2 regions of the Nocardia nepalensis genome follow, and region 1 is predicted to be linked to the other one. Evidence: predicted binding sites of a transcription regulator. Region 1 holds the regulator's gene; the other holds the start of a gene.
The links. The regulator HspR, encoded in region 1, represses chaperone genes until heat shock. The targets are predictions, from matches to a motif close to ANNTGAGTNNNNNNNACTCANNT.
Positions count from the first base shown of each region.

Region 2: lon (endopeptidase La) is a predicted target of HspR. The motif match lies at 5,499-5,521, and genes of this name have one in related genera.

Region 1 covers NZ_JBKBET010000005.1:347,779-357,916, reverse strand. The annotation lists gene ACHQ4I_RS06005 (FAD-binding oxidoreductase) at 1-895, opposite strand, end outside; gene dnaK (molecular chaperone DnaK) at 1,264-3,111, shown strand; gene grpE (nucleotide exchange factor GrpE) at 3,108-3,758, shown strand; gene dnaJ (molecular chaperone DnaJ) at 3,783-4,946, shown strand; gene ACHQ4I_RS05985 (heat shock protein transcriptional repressor HspR) at 4,946-5,347, shown strand; gene ACHQ4I_RS05980 (globin domain-containing protein) at 6,011-7,180, shown strand; gene ACHQ4I_RS05975 (FAD-binding oxidoreductase) at 7,273-8,049, opposite strand; gene ACHQ4I_RS05970 (FAD-binding oxidoreductase) at 8,058-9,215, opposite strand; gene ACHQ4I_RS05965 (NADP-dependent oxidoreductase) at 9,687-10,138, opposite strand, start outside.
Region 2 covers NZ_JBKBET010000003.1:532,075-542,212, forward strand. The annotation lists gene ACHQ4I_RS02970 (SRPBCC family protein) at 3-473, opposite strand; gene lhgO (L-2-hydroxyglutarate oxidase) at 623-1,801, opposite strand; gene ACHQ4I_RS02980 (hypothetical protein) at 1,821-2,552, opposite strand; gene ACHQ4I_RS02985 (TIGR03084 family metal-binding protein) at 2,904-3,692, opposite strand; gene ACHQ4I_RS02990 (DUF445 domain-containing protein) at 3,856-5,211, opposite strand; gene lon (endopeptidase La) at 5,600-7,942, shown strand; gene ACHQ4I_RS03000 (FAD-dependent monooxygenase) at 8,050-9,720, shown strand; gene ACHQ4I_RS03005 (PaaI family thioesterase) at 9,783-10,138, opposite strand, start outside.

The DNA of each region.
Region 1 (10,138 bases):
AGCGCATCCACGCCTCGGTGATGATGCCGAGTGTCCCCTCGGACCCGAGGAACATCCGGTCCGGCGACGGCCCCGCCCCCGATCCGGGTAGTCGCCTCGATTCGCTTGTGCCCGTTGGGGTCACCACCCGCATCGATTCGACCAGGTCATCGATATGGGTATAAAGGGTCGCGAAATGTCCGCCGGCCCTGGTGGCCAGCCAGCCGCCGAGCGTCGAGAATTCGAATGACTGCGGAAAATGCCGCAGCGTCAGGTTCGCGCCGCGCAGTTGATCCTCCAGTGCCGGACCGAGGACTCCGGCCTGAATTCGCGCGGCCCGGCTGGTGCGATCGATCTCGAGCACGCGATCGAGACGACCGAGGTCCAGACTGATCGCGCCCGCGAATTCGCCTGTTCCGGCACCGGATCCCGTCGATCGAGGCAACCTCGGCTCGACCCCGCCGACCACGGAAGTTCCACCGCCGAACGGGATTACCGCGACATTCGCCCCGGCCGCCCAGTCGAGCACGTCGACGATATCGCTTTCCGTGCGCGGCCGAACGACGAGATCCGGCGCATTGCGCACGTCGCCGAGCAGATTGCGCACCACATCGCGAAAAGCCTGACCGTGCGCGTGTGCCGCCCGATCGGACGGATCCGATGACACCAGCTCGGCCAGCGAATCGGGTGTGGTCACCCGCGGTTCGGGCAGCCCGAGCGATTCGACCGACGGCGGTTCGTGTGGCGTGAGATCCGCCCCCGGCAGAATCGCCGAGACCCGGGCCGTCAAAGCCGCCCGCTCCGCGCCGACGACCGCATCCTCGACATTGCCCCAGCCCCACCATGACCGCGTCTTCGTCGACACATCCACTCCTCTCGGCGGATCGACGGGGGTCGATGGCTCCGCCGCCGCCATCCTCGCGGACCCACCGGATCCCGGCAACCTCCACCCGGCGGATCGAGCGACCGTCGATCACAAGTGATCATCGTTGCTCTCTGCCCTGAGCACAGTGGCGGGCGGCCCTTTTCTTCCTGGTTCGGGAATAGAGCGCGCGGGCCACTGGTTGAGCTGTTCGGACAAGGTTGAGTGCGAGCGGCTCAAGTTTCAGTTGACGCCCGGTGTCGAATGGGTGCAGGATTGAGCCGACCACGCTCAGCGTTGCTGGGACCGTGCTCCGTGAGGTGCTTGGGGCCGAGGTCCCGCGGCAGCCATACGGATGTCGCAGGGCGGGCAGATCGCCCCAGCACCGACACAAGTAGTTACGTCAACTAGGAGGAACCACCATGGCTCGTGCGGTCGGAATCGACCTCGGGACCACGAACTCGGTCGTCGCCGTTCTCGAAGGCGGCGAGCCGGTCGTCGTCGCGAACTCTGAAGGATCGCGCACTACCCCCTCGATCGTCGCGTTCGCCAAGAACGGAGAGGTTCTGGTCGGCCAGCCCGCCAAGAACCAGGCGGTCACCAACGTCGACCGCACCATCCGCTCGGTCAAGCGGCACATCGGCACCGACTGGTCGGTGGACATCGACGACAAGAAGTACACCGCACAGGAGATCAGCGCGCGCGTGCTGATGAAGCTGAAGCGCGACGCCGAGGCCTACCTGGGCGAAGAGATCACCGACGCGGTCATCACCGTGCCCGCGTACTTCGAGGACTCGCAGCGTCAGGCCACCAAGGAAGCCGGTCAGATCGCCGGTCTGAACGTGCTGCGCATCGTCAACGAGCCCACCGCGGCCGCGCTCGCGTACGGCCTGGACAAGGGCGATAAGGAACAGACCATCCTGGTCTTCGACCTCGGTGGCGGCACCTTCGACGTCTCGCTGCTGGAAATCGGCGAGGGCGTCGTCGAGGTCCGCGCCACCTCCGGCGACAACCACCTCGGTGGTGACGACTGGGACGAGCGCGTCGTGACCTGGCTGGTCGACAAGTTCAAGGCCAGCGCGGGCATCGACCTGACCAAGGACAAGATGGCCATGCAGCGCCTGCGTGAGGCGGCTGAGAAGGCCAAGATCGAGCTGAGCTCCAGCCAGAGCACCTCGATCAACCTGCCCTACATCACCGTCGACGCGGACAAGAACCCGCTGTTCCTCGACGAGCAGCTGACCCGCGCCGAATTCCAGAAGATCACCTCGGACCTGCTCGACCGCACCCGTGCGCCGTTCCAGTCCGTGATCAAGGACGCGGGCATCAACGTGGCCGATATCGACCATGTCGTGCTCGTCGGTGGTTCGACCCGTATGCCCGCCGTCTCGGACCTGGTCCGCGAGCTGACCGGCGGCAAGGAGCCCAACAAGGGCGTGAACCCGGACGAGGTCGTCGCCGTCGGCGCCGCCCTGCAGGCCGGTGTGCTCAAGGGTGAGGTCAAGGACGTCCTGCTGCTCGATGTCACCCCGCTGTCGCTGGGCATCGAGACCAAGGGCGGCGTGATGACCAAGCTCATCGAGCGCAACACCACCATCCCGACCAAGCGCTCGGAGACCTTCACCACCGCCGACGACAACCAGCCGTCGGTGCAGATCCAGGTCTTCCAGGGTGAGCGCGAGATCGCCTCGCACAACAAGCTGCTCGGCTCCTTCGAGCTGACCGGCATCCCGCCGGCCCCGCGTGGCGTGCCGCAGATCGAGGTCACCTTCGATATCGACGCCAACGGCATCGTGCACGTGACCGCGAAGGACAAGGGCACCGGCAAGGAGAACACGATCAAGATCCAGGACGGCTCCGGCCTGTCCAAGGAGGAGATCGACCGGATGGTCAAGGACGCCGAGGCGCACGCCGCCGAGGACAAGGCCCGCCGCGAGGAGGCCGAGACCCGCAACCAGGCCGAGTCGCTGGTGCACCAGACCGAGAAGTTCATCAAGGAGAACGAGGACAAGGTCCCCGCGGACGTCAAGACCAAGGTCGAGGCGGCCATCGCCGAGGCGAACGAGGCGCTCAAGGGCACCGATATCGCGGCCGTGAAGTCCGCGGTGGAGAAGCTCGCGACCGAATCGCAGGCGCTGGGTCAGGCGATCTACGAGGCATCGGCCGCCGAGCAGGCCGCGTCCGGCAACGGCGCGACGAGCGCCGCGAGCGATGACCAGGTCGTGGACGCCGAAGTTGTGGACGAGCCGGTCGACACGGAGAAGAAGTGACCCAGGGAAACTCCGAACAGGAGCCGATCACCTTCGTCGACAATCGCAAGATTGATCCGGAGACAGGTGAAATCCGGGAACCGGCGGCGGAACAGCCCGCCGCCGGGCCCGGCCCGGAGGCCGGGAACGGCACCGAACCCGTCATCGGTACGGATGCGGGCGCCGAGGTCCTGGCCGACGCGATCACCAAGGAACTGGCCGAGCGCACCGCCGACTTGCAGCGGCTGACCGCCGAATACGCCAACTACCGGCGTCGGGTCGAGCGGGACCGCCAGGCCACCATCGACGCGGCCAAGGCGGCCGTTGTCTCCGAATTGCTCGGCGTACTCGACGACCTCGATCGTGCGCGTGCGCACGGCGACCTCGAATCCGGACCGCTCAAGTCGGTCGCGGACAAGCTCGCCGATGCGCTGCTCAAGCAGGGGCTGCAGGAATTCGGCACGGAGGGTGAGCCTTTCGATCCGACCCTGCACGAGGCCGTGCAGCACGATGGGTCCGGACACGATCCGGTGATCGGCGTGGTTATGCGCAAGGGCTATCGGTTCGGCGATCGCGTGCTTCGGCACGCACTGGTCGGGGTAACCGATGGCGTGGCCGATCTGGTCGAAGAAGAGGCATCCGACGATGCCAATGCGAACAACCAATAAGAACCCGAGAGGAGGAGATGCCCAATGAGTCAACGGGAGTGGATCGAAAAGGACTTCTACAAGGAGTTGGGTGTCTCCTCCGGCGCTTCGCAGGACGAGATCAAAAAGGCGTATCGCAAGCTCGCACGTGACCTGCATCCGGATGCCAACCCCGGCGATACCAAGGCCGAGGAGCGGTTCAAGACCGTCAGCGAGGCGCATGCCGTGCTGTCGGATCCGGCCAAGCGCAAGGAATACGACGAGACCCGCAAGCTGTTCGCCGGTGGCGGATACGGGCGCGGCGGCTTCAATCCCGGTGCGGGCGGCGGCTTCTCGCAGGACTTCAATATCGGGGACATCTTCGGCCAGGCGAGTGCGGGCGACGGTGGCCTCGGTGACCTGCTTGGTGGGCTGTTCAACCGGGGCGGCACGCGCACCGCGAGCCGCCCGCGCCGCGGCGCGGATGTGGAAACCGAGACGACCCTCGGCTTCCGCGAGGCCGCACAGGGCGTCACCGTTCCGCTGCGGATGACCAGTCCGTCGCCGTGTACGACCTGTCACGGCAGCGGCGCCAAGCCGGGGACCAGTCCGCGAGTCTGCCCCGTCTGCAACGGAAACGGCGTGATCAGCCGCAACCAGGGCGCGTTCGGCTTCAGCGAGCCGTGCGACGAATGCCGTGGCAGCGGTTCGATCATCGACGACCCGTGCGTCGACTGCCACGGCAGCGGCATCCAGAATCGGACCCGCACCATTACCGTGCGGATTCCCCCGGGTGTGAGTGACGGACAGAAGATCCGGCTCGCCGGACAGGGCGAGGCCGGACTGCGTGGCGCCCCCTCGGGTGACCTCTATGTGACCGTGCACGTCAGCCAGGACAAGGTCTTCGGCCGCAACGGCGACGACCTGACCCTGGTGCTGCCGGTCAGTTACAGTGAATTGGTGCTGGGCACAACGGTTTCCGTGCCCACGCTGGAAGGGCGCGTCGGTGTCAAGGTGCCCCCGGGCACCGCGGATGGCCGTATCCTGCGGGTGCGCGGCCGCGGCGTGCCCAAGCGCGGTCCCGGCGGCGGGGCGGGCGATCTGCTCGTCACCGTCAAGGTGGCCGTGCCGCAGAAGCTGGACGACAATGCCACCGACGCGCTCAAGCGCTATGCGGAGGCGGAGAAGGCCAGCGGGTTCGATCCACGTGCGGGATGGGCAGGTGCGTGATGTCCGATAATCCGAAGCAGGCATCCGGTGGGTCCGCGCGGGCCGAGTTCTTCATGATCTCGGTCGCGGCCCAGCTGGCGGGTATGCACGCGCAGACGCTGCGCACGTATGACCGCTTGGGACTGGTTACGCCGCAACGGACTTCGGGTGGCGGTCGGCGTTATTCGGCACGGGACGTCGAGCTGCTGCGCGAGGTGCAGCGGCTGTCCCAGGACGAGGGCGTCAACCTGGCGGGCATCAAGCGCATCATCGAACTCACCAACCAGGTCGAGGCACTGCAACAGCGGGTCGCGGAAATGTCGGCCGAGCTGGATCGGATGCGCGCGGGGTATCGCCCCGATCTCGCACCGCCGCAACGCAGTACCGCACTGGTGGTGTGGAAGCCGCGCAATCGGCGCTGATAAGCGCTACGGCAAAGGCAAAGGCTCCGGGATTCGGTTCGCAACCGAGCTCGGAGCCTTTGTCGTTTCGCCGATAGGCGAATGCGTTATGCCGCAGCGTTGTCCTGGGTGCCGCGGCGAATTACGGCTGGCAGTACTCGAGCAAACTCCCGACTCCGGATTTCGATACCCGGTAAGTGTTTCGGCGGCCCGGAGTCGGCGGCCCGCGGTCTGTGGGGTTGCCGATGATGTGCCGAGCTGCAAAGTTTGCTGCGGAGGCCGATTCAGCAAACTATGCGCCGGATCGGCCTCGTGATTCCGTCGCTCGCCAGCGCGGCGGGTGCGCCGCGTTTGCCGAAGCCGGGTAATCGGTTGTGGCGCGCCGGTTGCCATGGGATCGCTCTCGGGGCCCGACCGGGATGAATCTTGCAAAACGGGCCACGCGAAATCGGTGAGTGTGCGACGGATTTCACCGCCGTGTTCGTTCTTTCGGTTTGTTTTCAAGGGCTTTCGCGGTGCGAATCCTCGTTTCGACGGAATTACACGCTTGATGTTTGTTCGAGTGATTCCGTAGCTGGCAAACCTCGCCTACACTCGTTCGCATTGGCTGCTGTCGAGTGTCCCGCAGCACCTCACTTGTCGGCCACAGTTTGTGCTCGAGTGGAAAAAGGGGTTGTGACACAAATGGATTCGCGGACTGTCGCTTTGATCAGAACGACGTTCAAGGCGGTTGCTGCGGAGGAAGGGGGGCCGGCCAAGCTGGCCAGTTCGTTCTACGCAATCCTTTTCACCGACTACCCCGCCGCGCGGGACTTTTTTCCGGCAGCGATGGATTCGCAGCGTGACCGATTGGTCAAGGCCATCTCCTACGCGCTGGATCGGCTCGAGGAGCCGAACAAATTGCTGCCATTCCTTGCCCAACTCGGGCGCGACCACCGCAAATACGGTGTGCAACCCGCGCACTACACCGCCGTGGCCACCTCGTTGAAGACCGCGATGCGGATCTTCGCGGGCACCGAGATGTGGACCGACGAGGTCGACCGGGCCTGGGACGAGGGCCTGAAGATCATCAGCGACACCATGATCGGCGCCGCCGAACAGGAATCGACGCCACCGGTATGGACCGGGACCGTCGTCGAGCGCCGCGACGTACTCCGCAACCTCGCCGTCGTGCGGCTGCAATTGGACCAGCCGATGCAGTACGCCGCGGGCCAGTACATCAGCGTGCAGATCCCGTCCCGGCCGCGCATGTGGCGCTATCTGTCCCCGGCGGTGCCCGCGAATGCGAACGGTGAGATCGAATTCCACATCCGCGGGGTGCTCGGCGGCTGGGTCAGTCCGGCCATCGTGGGCCACACAGCCGTCGGTGACCAGTGGTTTCTCGGATCACCGCTCGGCGGACTCGGGGTGCCGCGCAATGTGAAACGCAAAATGCTGATGGTCGGCTGCGGCACCGGCATCGCACCCCTGCGCGCCCAGCTCATGGCGATGGCACAGCGACGCGTCAATCCGCGGGTGCATCTGTTCGTCGGCGGTCACCATCCCTGTGATCTCTACGATCTGGAGATCCTGAGCCAACTGGCCACCGCCAATAAATGGCTCACCATCACCCCGGTCACCGAGAGCGATGAAAACCCTTGGTGGTACCTGGATTCCGGCGAATCCGAATACCACTGGCCCGGTTTGGAGGCCAGGATGACCGGCCAGATCGGCAAGGTCGTGGCGAGTTACGGCTCCTGGTCCGACCGGGATGTGCAGATCGTCGGATCGCCATCGATGGTGCAGACCACCAAGTTCCGCCTGATGGCCGCCGGCACTCAGACCAAGAACATCCGCCACGACCCGCTGTTCTGAGTCTTTGGCCGCGCCTTCGGCGCGGCGTGTTCGCGAGACGGGCCGCGAACTCCTCGCTCGTAAGACTCGCTCCGTGGGGTCGGGTCTGCGAGTTACATTCCCTCGAATTGGATTCGCGCAGCTGGTGTTCCGGTTTCTACGAGCCGATCCAAGGTCACGCGGACCATATTGGGTGAGCCGCAGACCAGCACCTGATGGTTGTCGAACGCGCCGTGTGAACCGACCACTTCCGCGAGCGTGCCGAAAAGCATGTCATCCAGTGGGAATCCGATATCCACGCGCGAATGCTCGTACCATTCGTCGGCCCAGCCGGGGTCCTCCGGGCTCTCGACCACGGGAATCACCGTGAGCCATGGCAATTCGTTCGCCAGCAGGAAGAGCATGTCGTCGGCGTACAGGTCGCGCGGGGAGCGGCCGCCGAAGAACAGATAGGTCGGCGGCGGATCCTCGTGCCTGGCCAGCTCGAGGATCTGGGCGCGCATCGGGGCCAGGCCGGTGCCGCCCGCGATCATCACCACCTCGTCGCCGACCGGGTCGACGTCGAAAGTGCCGAGCGGAGAGCCGATTTGCCATTCGTCGCCGGGTTTGGTGTCGGCCACGATGCTGCCGCTGCACCAGCCGCCGGGCACCGTGCGCACGTGGAACTCCAGCTTGCCGTCCAGCGACGGCGGCAGCGCGGGGGAGAACCGGCGCCGCATGCCAGGATGCTGCGGCACCCGGACCTCGACGGATTGCCCCGCGAGGAACGGGACGTACTCGCCGATCAAGCGGATCACGGCGATATCGTGGCGCAGCCGATGGTGACCGACCACGGTCGCCTTCCACTCGGGCGCGGAACCATTGCCGAGCGGACTCGGATCTATTGTCATTACTTCTCTCACACGGGATCTGAGCTGATTACCGACTCGGGGGTGCCCACCGCCATGAGGGCGCGGCGGGTGTCGGCGATCATGCGGGCCGACCCGGCGATCTGGATCTGCCGGTCGGCCCAGGAGCCGAAGCTCGCGACCACCGCACCCAGATTTCCGATCAGGCGGCGGTGCATGCCATACGGTTCGTCCTGCGGCGGATGCGGATACCACCACGGGTTGGTCTTCTGTTCGCAGACCGGGACCACGGTCAGCCACGGATTGCTCTGCGAGAGCTGCCACATGTTCTCGACGTCGTACAGATCGCAGGGGTAGCGCCCGCCGATGAAGAAGTGCACGCGCGGGTTGATACCGCGCTGCCCCATCTCGATCAGTTGCGCGCGCAGCGGGGCGATGCCGGTGCCAGCGCCGATCAGCAGCACATCGCGGCCGCTGTCGCGATCGATGTGCAGGCCGCCGAGCGGACCCGCGATCATCCACCGGTCGCCGACCCTGGTCTCGTTGACAATGGCCGGGCTCACCCAGCCGCCGCGGATCTTGCGGACGTGGAATTCGATCTCGCCATAGGGATTCGCGGGAATGGCCGGCGATAGGTAGCGCCACATCTTCGGACGCTGCGGCAGGGAGATCGGCACGTACTGTCCGGCCTGGTAGGGGATCGGGCTGTCGGACTGCAGCCGGACGATGGCCAGATCCTCCAGCACCCGACGATGGCCGACGACCGTCGCATCCCAGTACGGCTGCGACTTGTCGGAATTGGCGCCGATGGCCATGGAGGCCGAGATCAGGATGGTGATGTCGCGCCAGCCCTCCTCGAGCGCGCGATTCCACATCGGACCGTTGAAGACCCGGAAGGCGGCGAGCAGCGCCCGCCCCGCGATGTCGTAATGCGCGGCGACGACACCGTACTTGCGGTGATCGCGCGCCAACTGTTCCAGGAACTTCTGGGCCCGTCCCCAGTCCTCGAGATTGTCGAGCACGTAATGGATGGCGGTCACCAGGCGCTTGGCCTGCATTTCCATCGCCGGCGGGAACAATTCCCGCAACTGTGGCTTCTCCGCGAACAGATGACCATAAAACGCACTGGCCAACCGTTCGGGTCCGTGCGGCGACTCGATCACCGAACGGAAGTTGGCGCGGACCAGCGCTGCCGAACGCGCATCCACGACGTGGAGCTTCCTTTCCCTCTATGTACTGCCCAGGGACATGTCCGTAACCGGCGGTCCTCCGGCGTCAAGTATCCCTGAAAATCCCGTGGTCGTGTGGGTATGGCCGATCACGCCCGCGCCAACGGTAATCCGTGGGCAAATCGGGTCTGCTGTGGGCCTGACATGCAGGATAAGCGAACCGCGCGGCCGGCGGGTTACCGCCGGGTCAACTCGCGACGTTGGCGCGCACCGCGGGGGGCGACCATTTCGGCGTGGCGCGCTGACCGGTCAGGGTCGGCCTGCGCGGTTCCTTCGCGCCGAGCCAGATGCCCGGATCGTGCCGGGCCGCGGGCCGGGATGGGCTCCGGCGAGCAGTAGGTCGTCAGTTCGGTGAGCTGCTGGTACTTATCGGCCTACGGAATCAGGAAGAGGCCGAATCCGGTGGGCGGGAAGGTGTTCGGCGGATACGCACGATGACGCCCGCGCGTATCAGATGGCTAGCACGGTCTTGCCACGCGCACCCGCGGCGCCGATGACCGCGGCGGCCGCGGATAGCGGGACGGTGGCATCGATCGGCACCACCACATCGCCCTCCGCGACGCGCTCGAGCAGGCGGGTCAATTCGGGCGCACGTCCGGAGGACTCGATATTGCCGCCCTCGATGCCGCGTTCGCGCAGTGCCTGCTCGTCGGCGGCCCAGATGGTGGAGTAGACGGTGCCGCCGTCGCGGACCAGCGCGGTGAGTTCGGCCAGCGTCTCGGGCGGGCTGACCAGGTCGAAGAGCACGTCGATCCCCGTGGGATGCGCGGCCGCGACCTGTTCCGCGACCGGGCCCCGGGTGTAGTCGACGGTCTCCGCCGCGCCGAGCCGGGTCATCTGGTCGGCGGCCGTGCCGCGCGCCGTGGCGATGACGTGCGCGCCGGCCATATTCGCCAACTGCA
Region 2 (10,138 bases), on a different contig from region 1:
CCCTACGCAATCCGACCGACAAGATCGGTACCGTGGAATTCCTCTATCTCCCTTCGCAACTGGGATTCGGTGCGGCGCAGCGCCGAGCGCACGGCGGAATCCACCAGGCGCAGGCATACGCGACCGAAAAGCCCGCTCGGTGGAGCGTACTCCGCTTCCGAGGTCAGCACCGAGCGTCCGTAGCCGAGCGGATCGAAGCGCAGCGTCAAAGTTCCCGAAAACCGTCCGCGCAAGGTGTAGCCGATCACCACATTGCGCCGGTATTCGGTGATCTCGCACTCCATGGTCGGCCGCCACGGCCCCAGCCTGACCCGAGTCGTGAAGACCGCACCGAAACCCTGTTCGAGCTCGCCTTTCGGCTCGAACGCCGCGACACCGAACATCCAATCCGGCACGAACAGATGGTTGTCCGTATAGGTGAAGGCCACCTCGACCGGGGCTCCGACGTCGCTCGCGTACTTGATGTGGCCCATAGGCCCTCCCTGTTGGCTGCCGCTAAAAGTACTACAGCTCTCCTCTTTATTGGAGTGGTTGCCCGGAATTTGGTTGGCCAGCTTTCCAGTTGGATGACCGGGTGGTCGCTTGGTTTGCTGGGACGGACGGCTCAGCTATCGAATCGGGTTCAGAGTTGGTCGACGATGTATTCGGCGATCGGCATGGCGGATGTGGCCGCCGGCGACGGGGCGTTGAGCACATGGATCGAACGCGCCGTGCGCTCGATCATGAAGTCGTGCACCAGGGTGCCGTCGCGCAGCACCGCCTGCGCGCGGATCCCGGCCTCGCGCGGCCGCAGGTCCGCGAGCGTCAGCTCGGGGCAGTACCGTCGGCATTCGGCCAGGTAGCCGCGCTTGAACAGCGAGTTGCGCAATTCGCGCAGCCCGGTCCGCACATTGGCGCGGGCCACCCGGTGGAAGCCGGGAAAACCGAGCACCGCACGGGCGTCGCGGGCGTCGAAGCTGCCCTTGCGGTACCCCTCCCTGGCCAGTCCGAGCACCGCATTGGGGCCGACGGTCAGCGCGCCGTCGATGGTCGGACTCAGGTGGACGCCGAGGAATGGCAGGTCCGGATCGGGAATCGGATAGATCAGCGTGCGCACCAATCCGGCTCGGCTGGGCGGTAGCTGGTAGTACTCCCCGCGGAACGGAACGATGCGGAACTCGGTTTGCAGGCCCGCGAGCGCGGCCATCCGGTCGGCCTGTAGACCCGCGCAGACCACAAGTGTGCGCGCGGTCCAGGAGCCCGCGGGCCCGGATGCGGTGACCGCGTCCGCGGTCTCGGAGAGCGCGGTGATCTCGGCGCCGAGCACGATCTCGCCGCCCGCGGCCCGGACCTGCTCGGCGAGCGCGGCGGTGACGCGGGTGAAATCGATGATGCCGGTGGCGGGAACGAACAGCGCGCCGACGCCGGTCACATGCGGTTCCCGGCGGGTGAGTTCGGCGGCGTCGATCAATTCGACATCGACGGCGTTGGCGACCGAACGCTGGTGCAGCGCGAGCATCCGCTCGTGCTCGGCGGCATCGGTGGCCACCAGCAGTTTTCCGCAGACCTCGAACGGAATGTCGTGCGCCGCGGCGAATTCCTTCGTCCACGCGGCGCCCTGTCTGCACAGGCGCGCCTTCAGACTGTCCGGCGGATAGTAGATGCCGGAATGGATGACACCGCTGTTGTGCCCGGTCTGGTGGGTGGCCAACGCGCTGGCCTTATCGACGAGCACGAGGCTGGCGCCGCAATGGCGTTGCAGAATCCGATGCGCGGTCGCGACTCCGACGATCCCACCCCCGATGACACAGAAGTCGTACATGGGACGCAGCGTAGGCGGACTAGACCACGACGGTGCGTTTCGCCGCCGCCACAGTGGGATTCGGTGTCGCGTCGCCGGTGGTCGTGGCGTCGGTGGCGGGCGCGGTCGAGTCGTCCACGCCCGGCCCGTGTTTCGTGGTCGGCGTGGGGTAGCGATCCAGCCGGAGCCCGTGTTCGCCGAGGGTCGGATCCGAGAAGGTCAGTGTCACTTCGCCGGTGTGCGTGTCGACCTCGGTGCGCAGCTGGGTGATGCCGCCGGGATCGGCGTGGATACCGAGGCGTTCCCGAACCGGTTCGGAGAGCAGGAAATCCGATAGCACCGTCAGCGCATTGGTGTCCAACGTGAAGGCGACGGAATTCGCGCGGCCCGGGTCGACCTGCGCGCCGACGTAGGTGGTGCCGATGCGCAGCTTGCCGCCGATTCCGGCGGGCGCCGCGGTCGGCGAATCGGCATGGGTCTGCGAGGCTTTCGCGTCGGGGTCTATGGTTTCCGCGGGAAAGCGGGCGAATAGTGCGGGCAGCTCGCGGCTTCCGCCGGTCAGCACGGCTTCCGAGCGCATCGGACCCGAATCGGTGCCGATATCCGGGATGGTGCGCGCGGGTCGTGCCGCGATATCGCCGCTGCTGTGCTGGGTGTCGGCCATCTGATGGACGATGTAGGCCCCGGAGACGACGGTGAGGCTGAGGCTGGCGGCGCCCGCGAGGACGATGGCGGCATACCGTGCGATTTGGGCAGGTCTATGTGCTGCCACGATGCGTATCCTTTCCCTCCGCCCCTGGTCCCCTCACCGGTCCGGCCCGCATCGTTGGAAGCCGTACGCTTGTCCAGGTTACAGGGACGGCCCCGGGTGGCGCCCCATGGGGGAGATCAGCCTCACAATCCCCCGGGTGACCTGCACGATGGCGAATTCGAGCCATTTGGGCGTCGTTCATGTTTCCGGCAGCTGACAACCGGGTAAATACACATAGCTGGCGAGCGTCATTCTCGACTGCCACATCGAGACACCCGGCCAACGGCGTCCGGCCGACACGAACGGCGCACCCAAGGTGGCGCTCGCCCGCTCCGATTCCTTCGTCGGACCGGGCGGTCGGGGTTCGGCGGGTCAGTCGAACTGGCCCGCTGCTCGTCCCGCTCCCGTCGGTCCCGCGAAAGCCTGTGCGATGGTGAGCCATTCGGCGGCGTCCGCACCCACGGCTTCGAGCGCGAGGTCATCGCGGTGGCGGCGCTGCGTCACCAGCAGACAGAAATCCAGGGCTTGGCCGGTCACGCGTTGGGCGGCGTCTTCGGGGCCCCACGCCCAGACACCGTCGTCCGGTGCGGTGAGTTCGACCCGGAATTCCTCGGCCGGTGCGGTCTTGCCGCGCACGCTGTAGGCGAAGTTCCTGGTCCGCACGCCGATATGCGCGACCGTGCGCAGCCGCGCGGTCGGCGTTCTGGTCAGCCCGAGCGCGTCGACGATGTCCTGGCCGTGCGCGAAGGTCTCCATGATGCGGGCGCTGACCATGGACGCCGCGCTCATCGGCGGTCCGAACCACGGCAGCTTGGTGCCGTGCGGAACCGCGCGCAGGGCCTCGATCAGAGCGTCGCGGCCTCTGCGCCAACGGTCGAGCAGTTCGGCGGACGGCGTGGTGGCAGCTTCCTCGGCGGCCTCGTCGACAAAGGTGAATGCCTTCGGGGCGGCTTGCTCGAGTAGTTTCGCGAAGCCGTCCGCATCGGCGGCGGCCATGGTGGCGACCTCGTCGGTCCAGGCCAGATGCCCGATCTGGTGGGCGATGCTCCACCCCGGCGCTGGCGTCGGCTTCGACCAGTCCGCCGGTGGCAGCGTGACGATTCGTTCCAGCTCCGCGCATTCGTCGGCGAAATCGCGCAGGAGCGCGTCCAGATCGGCCATCAGATCCCTGTCGTCGAGGCGCACCCCTACGTGCGCCGTCGCGATTCAGGATCGCAGCGGGACGAAAAAAATGCAAGCATGCGTGCTTGTATTTGGGATGGGCTCACCGCTAGCGACTGCTTGCAGGTTGCTCGAAAGGCTCAGCGGACCGGAATTGTGCCGGTTACCAGCCGAAAATCGTCAGGTGGGCCGCGCCGACCACTAGGCCGAGCAGCGCACCGTGCAGGTACAGCAGCCAGGCATCCTGTTCGACCGAGGCGTAGAACATCTCCATGAACTCCCCCGGGGTGAGGTCCTGGAGTTTGCGCGCCGCGAACTCGTCGATCTTCTTGGCCTGTTCGAGGGTGAACGCCTCGTCCTCGACCAGGCTCGGGGCCAGCCCGACCGCCGCGCCCGCCGCGCCGACCTTGAGATTGTCGAATTGGCGGCGGCCGAAGGCGACGCGCACGATCGCGGTGGTCGGGCCGAGTTGGCGATGGATCTCATCGGAGACCAGCCGTTCGATCAACTGCCGGGTCTTATCGCCATTGGGGCCGTCGAGCAGTTCCCTGGACAGGTTCGGCAGCGTGAGCACCTGGTAGGCGAGGATATGCGCGAGGTCGGTGGCCGCCTGCGGCTGCCGCTTGGCCAGCAGCGCCTGTTTCCACAGATATTTGTAGCGCGGCTGCGGATCGCCCGGTTCGAAGACCATTTTGACGGCGATGACATTGACGATCACGCCGATCGCCGCGGAGGCCAGCAGCACGATCACCCAGCCCGGCACCCAGCCGAACACCGGAATGGTGTGGTGCACATGCATATACAGCGCGAGCAGTAGGCCGAACGGTGCGCCGAGCAGGCCGATCCGCACCATGAAGCGCAATTCCGGGGCGGCGATGGTGGTGGTCAGATCCTTCAGGATGTACGGGTTTTCCCGCAGATACCGGATGACGAAGCTCTTGATATCGATCAGCTGGTCGACATTGTCGCCGAGTGATTCGAAGGCCCGCGTGGTCAACGCTGGTAATTCCCGATCCACCCGCTGATAGATGATCTGTTTCATGGCTTTCGGCACGCCGCGCCACAGATCCGGATTCTCCCGATACATCACCTCGTCGACCAGCGGCTGCACCTGCTTGCTCGCGAGTATCGCGATGTAATCGGCAATACTCTCCAGATCCAGTTCGTGGATGAAATCGCGCGGACTGCCGATGCGCATGAGCGCCTTGTCGACGCAAATGCTGGCCATCTTCTCCGCACGCGCCGGAATGAAGCCCTGGAATCCGAACCGGCGGCCGTCGCCGGAGAATGTCGGCAGCACCTGGACTCGGCGCGGAAAATATGGATACAACACCTGCAGGCCCGGAATTCGGATTCCGCGAAATATGACGGGCCAGAACAGCATCAGCACACCGGTCCAGTTGGTGAGCCATCCGGCGAGGGCGCTGAAGATAGGGAAGGTGATCAGATCGACGGTGAACTTGGACAGGCCGGTCAGCTCTTCCCAATTGATGAACACTCCCGCTCCGAGTGTTGTCATCGGGTGATCCCCCTACTGCCGCCCAAGTGGTGCGATATCCCGGACCTGAGATATCTAGGTGCCAACATTCTCATTGGCTCCGACGGAGTGTCAATGCGGACCTGGGGCTGAGCGCCGAGGTCTTGGACCGCGTCCGCGGCGCGCGAAGTCCTGCGTCGGACTGTGCCGCAGCGCACATCGGATTACCGAAAGCCCGGCATCGTGCCAGGTCAGAGAACTATCTGCGACAACGTGATTCGCCGTGAGCGAACGCGGGGAAGGTTCTGGAACAAACGTGATCGCCGCGGGGTTGACTGGGCATCGCTCAACTTTTGGAAGGGTCGAACACGTGACTACACCACAGAACCTGCCGGTGCTGTTCCTGACCGATCCGATCGTGCTGCCGGGCATGGTCGTGCCCATCGAACTGGACGAATCGGCGCAGGCCGCCATCGACGCCGCGCGGGCCGCGAATACCGACGCGGTGCTGCTCGCGCCCCGATTGACCGAGGGCTACGCCTCCTACGGCGTCGTCGCCACCATCGAACAGGTCGGCCGGATGCGCGGTGGCGCGCCCGCCGCCGTGCTCAAGGCCGAACGCCGCGCCAAGATCGGCCACGGGGTCACCGGTCCGGGCGCCGCGCTGTGGGTCGAGGCCGAACCGGTCGAGACGCCCGCCGCCGACGGGCGCACCAAAGAGCTTGCCGCCGAATACAAGAAGCTGGTCGTTTCGGTGCTGCAGCGCCGCGAGGCCTGGCAGATCATCGACGCGGTCAATCAGCTGACCGATCCGTCGGCGATCGCCGATACCGCGGGCTACGCGCCGTACCTGACCGCCGACGAGAAGCGTGAGCTGCTCGAAACACCCGATACCGCACAGCGTTTGACCAAGCTGATCGAGTGGACCAAGGCGCATATCGCCGAGGCCGAGGTCACCGAGAAGATCAGCGAAGATGTCCGCGAGGGCATGGAGAAGAGTCAGCGCGAATTCCTGCTGCGTCAGCAGCTCAACGCCATCCGCAAGGAACTCGGCGAGGACGAGCCCGACGGCGCGGACGACTACCGCACCCGGGTCGAACAGGCCGATCTCCCCGATGACGTGCGCGCCGAGGCGTTGCGCGAGGTCGGCAGGCTGGAGCGGGCCAGCGATCAGAGCCCGGAATCCGGCTGGATCCGCACCTGGCTCGACACCGTGCTGGAACTGCCCTGGACGGTGAAAACCACCGACAGCACCGATGTTTCGGCCGCCCGCGCGGTACTCGACGCCGATCACCACGGGCTGGACGAGGTCAAGGACCGCATGGTCGAGTACCTGGCGGTGCGCTCGCGGCGGGCCGCGCGCGGTCTCGAGGTCGTCGGCGGACGTGGCTCCGGCGCGGTGCTCGCACTGGTCGGTCCGCCCGGTGTCGGCAAGACCTCGCTGGGTGAATCCGTGGCACGGGCCATGGACCGCAAGTTCGTTCGCGTCGCGCTGGGCGGCGTGCGCGACGAGGCCGAGATCCGCGGTCACCGGCGCACCTACGTCGGCGCACTGCCCGGCCGGATCGTGCGCGCCATGAAGGAGGCGGGATCGATGAATCCCGTTGTCCTGCTGGACGAGATCGATAAGGTCGGCTCGGACTTCCGCGGCGATCCGGCCGCGGCGCTGCTCGAGGTGCTGGATCCGGCGCAGAACCACACCTTCCGGGACCACTACCTGGATCTGGATCTGGACCTGTCCGATGTGCTGTTCATCGCGACCGCGAACGTCATGGACACCATCCCGGGCCCGCTGCTGGACCGGATGGAAATGATCACCGTCGACGGCTACACCGAGGACGACAAGGTGGCCATCGCCCGCGACTTCCTGGTGCCCCGGCAACTGGAGCGCAATGCGCTGACGGCGCAGGAGGTTTCGATCACCGACGAGGCGTTGCGCGAGGTGGCGGCCAACTACACCCGGGAAGCCGGTGTCCGGCAGATGGAGCGGTTGATCGCGAAGGCGTTGCGTAAGGCCGCGACTCGGCTGTCCGAGGACGGAAACGGTTCGGCCGACAATGTGGTGTCGCTGGGTTACGACGCCGACCTGGGCTACGACGCGCTGGAGTCGTTGACCATCGATCTGGACAACCTCAAGGACTACCTGGGTCGTCCGCGCTTCACCCCGGACTCGGTGGAACGCACCGCGGTCCCAGGTGTGGCAACGGGTTTGGCCGTCACCGGTCTGGGCGGCGATGTCCTCTACATCGAGGCCAATGCCGCCGAGGGCGAGCGCGCGCTCACCCTGACCGGTCAGCTGGGTGACGTCATGAAGGAGTCGGCGCAGATCGCCCTCACCTACGTGCGCTCGCACCTGGCGGAGATCGGCATCGAACCGTCGGTGCTGGATCGCAATATCCACATCCACTTCCCGGCGGGCGCGGTGCCGAAGGACGGTCCTTCGGCGGGCGTCACCATGGTCACCGCGCTGGTGTCGCTGGCGCTGGGTCGGCAGGTGCGCGCGGATGTCGGCATGACCGGTGAGGTCACGCTGAACGGCCGGGTGCTGCCGATCGGCGGCGTGAAGCAGAAGCTGATGGCCGCTCAGCGTGCGGGTCTGAAGACGGTGTTCATTCCGGCTCGCAACGAGCCGGATCTGGACGAGGTGCCCGCGGAAGTGCTGGCCGCCTTGGATGTTCGTCCCGTCGCCGATGTGGCCGACATCCTGGCCTACGCCATCGAACCGGTCGCCGAACCGGCCCTGGACGCCCCTGCCTTCGCGGCGAGCGCCTGATATTTCGGCCGAACGGGTCGTGCCTGCGGGCACGGCCCGTTTCGTATGCATGGTTCCCGTGATCGCGACGCAAGGGCAGTGCAAGCCCATGCGCACACGATCGTGGCATGACTTCTACGCAGCGGATTCCCGTTCTCGTTGTCGGTGGCGGCCTGGTCGGACTGTCGGCCGCGCTGTTCCTCGAGTACCACAATGTCCCTTACGTTCTCGTCGAGAAACGGACCCGGACATCGCCCCTGCCCAAGGCCCGCGGCGTGCACCCCAGGACCGCCGAACTGTTCCGCCAGGTCGGCGTCGAGGATCGGGTCCGGCAGGCCGCCGCGACCGCGTTGCGGGCGGACAGCTTCGGCGGTGCGAGCCGGGGTACCAGCCTGAGCGCGGCGCGGCCGCTGGATGTCAGCCACCTGCGGGCGGCGATGGCGGCGGCCGAGCCCAGCCCATCGCAGTTCTGCTTCCTGCCGCAGGTGCTGCTCGAGCCGGTGCTCGCGGAGCAGGCCCGCGAACGCGGTGGTGATCTCCGATTCGGGGTCGAGCTGGTCGATTTCGAGGCCGATGATGCGGGTGTGACGGCAACCCTGCGTGACGAATCGGGCCGCAGCTCGGTTATCCGGGCCGACTACCTCATCGCGGCCGATGGTGCGGCGAGTCCGATCCGTCGGGCGTTGGGCATCGCGGGCTGGGAGGTGCCGCCGACGCACCACTACATCAATGTCTTTGTGCGCACGGATCTCACGGGCGTGCTGGGTGGTCGTACGTTCAGCCAGTGCGCGATCAGCAATGACACGGTTCGCGGACTTGTCTTGTCCAAGAACAACACCGACGAATGGTCCTTCCACCTCGAATACGATCCGACGCGCGAGACGGCTGCGGACTATCCGGACGAGCGCTGTGTCGAGCTGATCCGCGCCGCGATCGGGGTGCCCGATATCGAGGTCGAGGTGCTGGCGCGAAGTGCTTGGGACGACAGTAGTTTCGTGGCGGACGAATATCGGCGCGGCCGGATCTTCCTCACCGGTGACGCCGCCCACCGGCACGCCCCGTGGGGTGGGTTCGGCGGCAATACCGGTGTCGCCGACGCACATAATCTGGTCTGGAAACTGGCCGCCGTGCTGTCGGGTACGGGCGGGCCCGCACTGCTCGACTCCTATCAGGCCGAACGGTGGTCACGTGCGATCATCGCCGCCGAACAGGCCAATCTGGGTACCGACTTCGAGGCCCGCTACGGCATCGAAACCCCGGAAAACGCGGACATTTTGGCGAAGCGGTTGGATTTCGGGGCGGTCATGTCGTGCTTCCGGTACTCGTCGAGCGCGGTATCGCGTAAACCCGCGGATTGCGTCGAATGGGTTGAGCCGCATGTCGATCGGTTGACAGGACAGGTCGGAACGCGATTGCCGCACTTGTGGATCGATGCCGAGCAGACCACCTCGACCTTGGATCTCTGTGGGCCCGGCCACGCGATTCTGATCGTCGGAACATCCGCGGCCTGGCGTGATGCCGCGGCGCGCGCGCAGCGGGAGACCGGAATCGATATCGCCGTACACGGTTTGGCCGCCGAATGGGGCGCCCGCACCGGCCTGCCCGAGGGCGGTGCGCTGCTGGTGCGTCCGGATGGACATGTGGCGGCGCGTTCCGACGAGGGTCTGTACCCGAGCTCGCTGACCACGACATTGCGCTCGCTCACCGGCTGGTCTTCCGATGCCGAATCGGCGCTGGATACCAGTGCGGCCCCCTGCCCCCCGCGGCCGCGTTCGCTCGCGAACACCGAGGAATCGTGAACCATTCCTCGGTGTCGTTGGCCAGCCACGCCAGGAACAAGCCCCATGTCTCGGAGCGTTCTTCAGTTACCGTTGGCCCCGAGTTCGCGCTCGACAGAGCGCGCGTTGCCCTGTGCGACCGCGCACAGCACCGGTTCGGAATCCGCACTCTCGGCATAGATTTCGCAGGTGACGACGGCTTGGCGGCGGGTCGATCCGGTGACGGTGGCCTCGGCGCGCAGTCGGGTGCCCGCGGCCGGGCGCAGGTAGGTGATGGTGAAACCGCCGGTGAGGACATTTGCGCCGAGCACCGTACCGGCCGCGAAGGTGAGGGCGTTATCGGCCGCGTAGGACACCACGCCGCCGTGTACGAAGCCGAATTGCTGGCCGAGTTCGGGGCGGATGGGGATGATCAGGGTCGCGGCGCCGTCGCCGAATG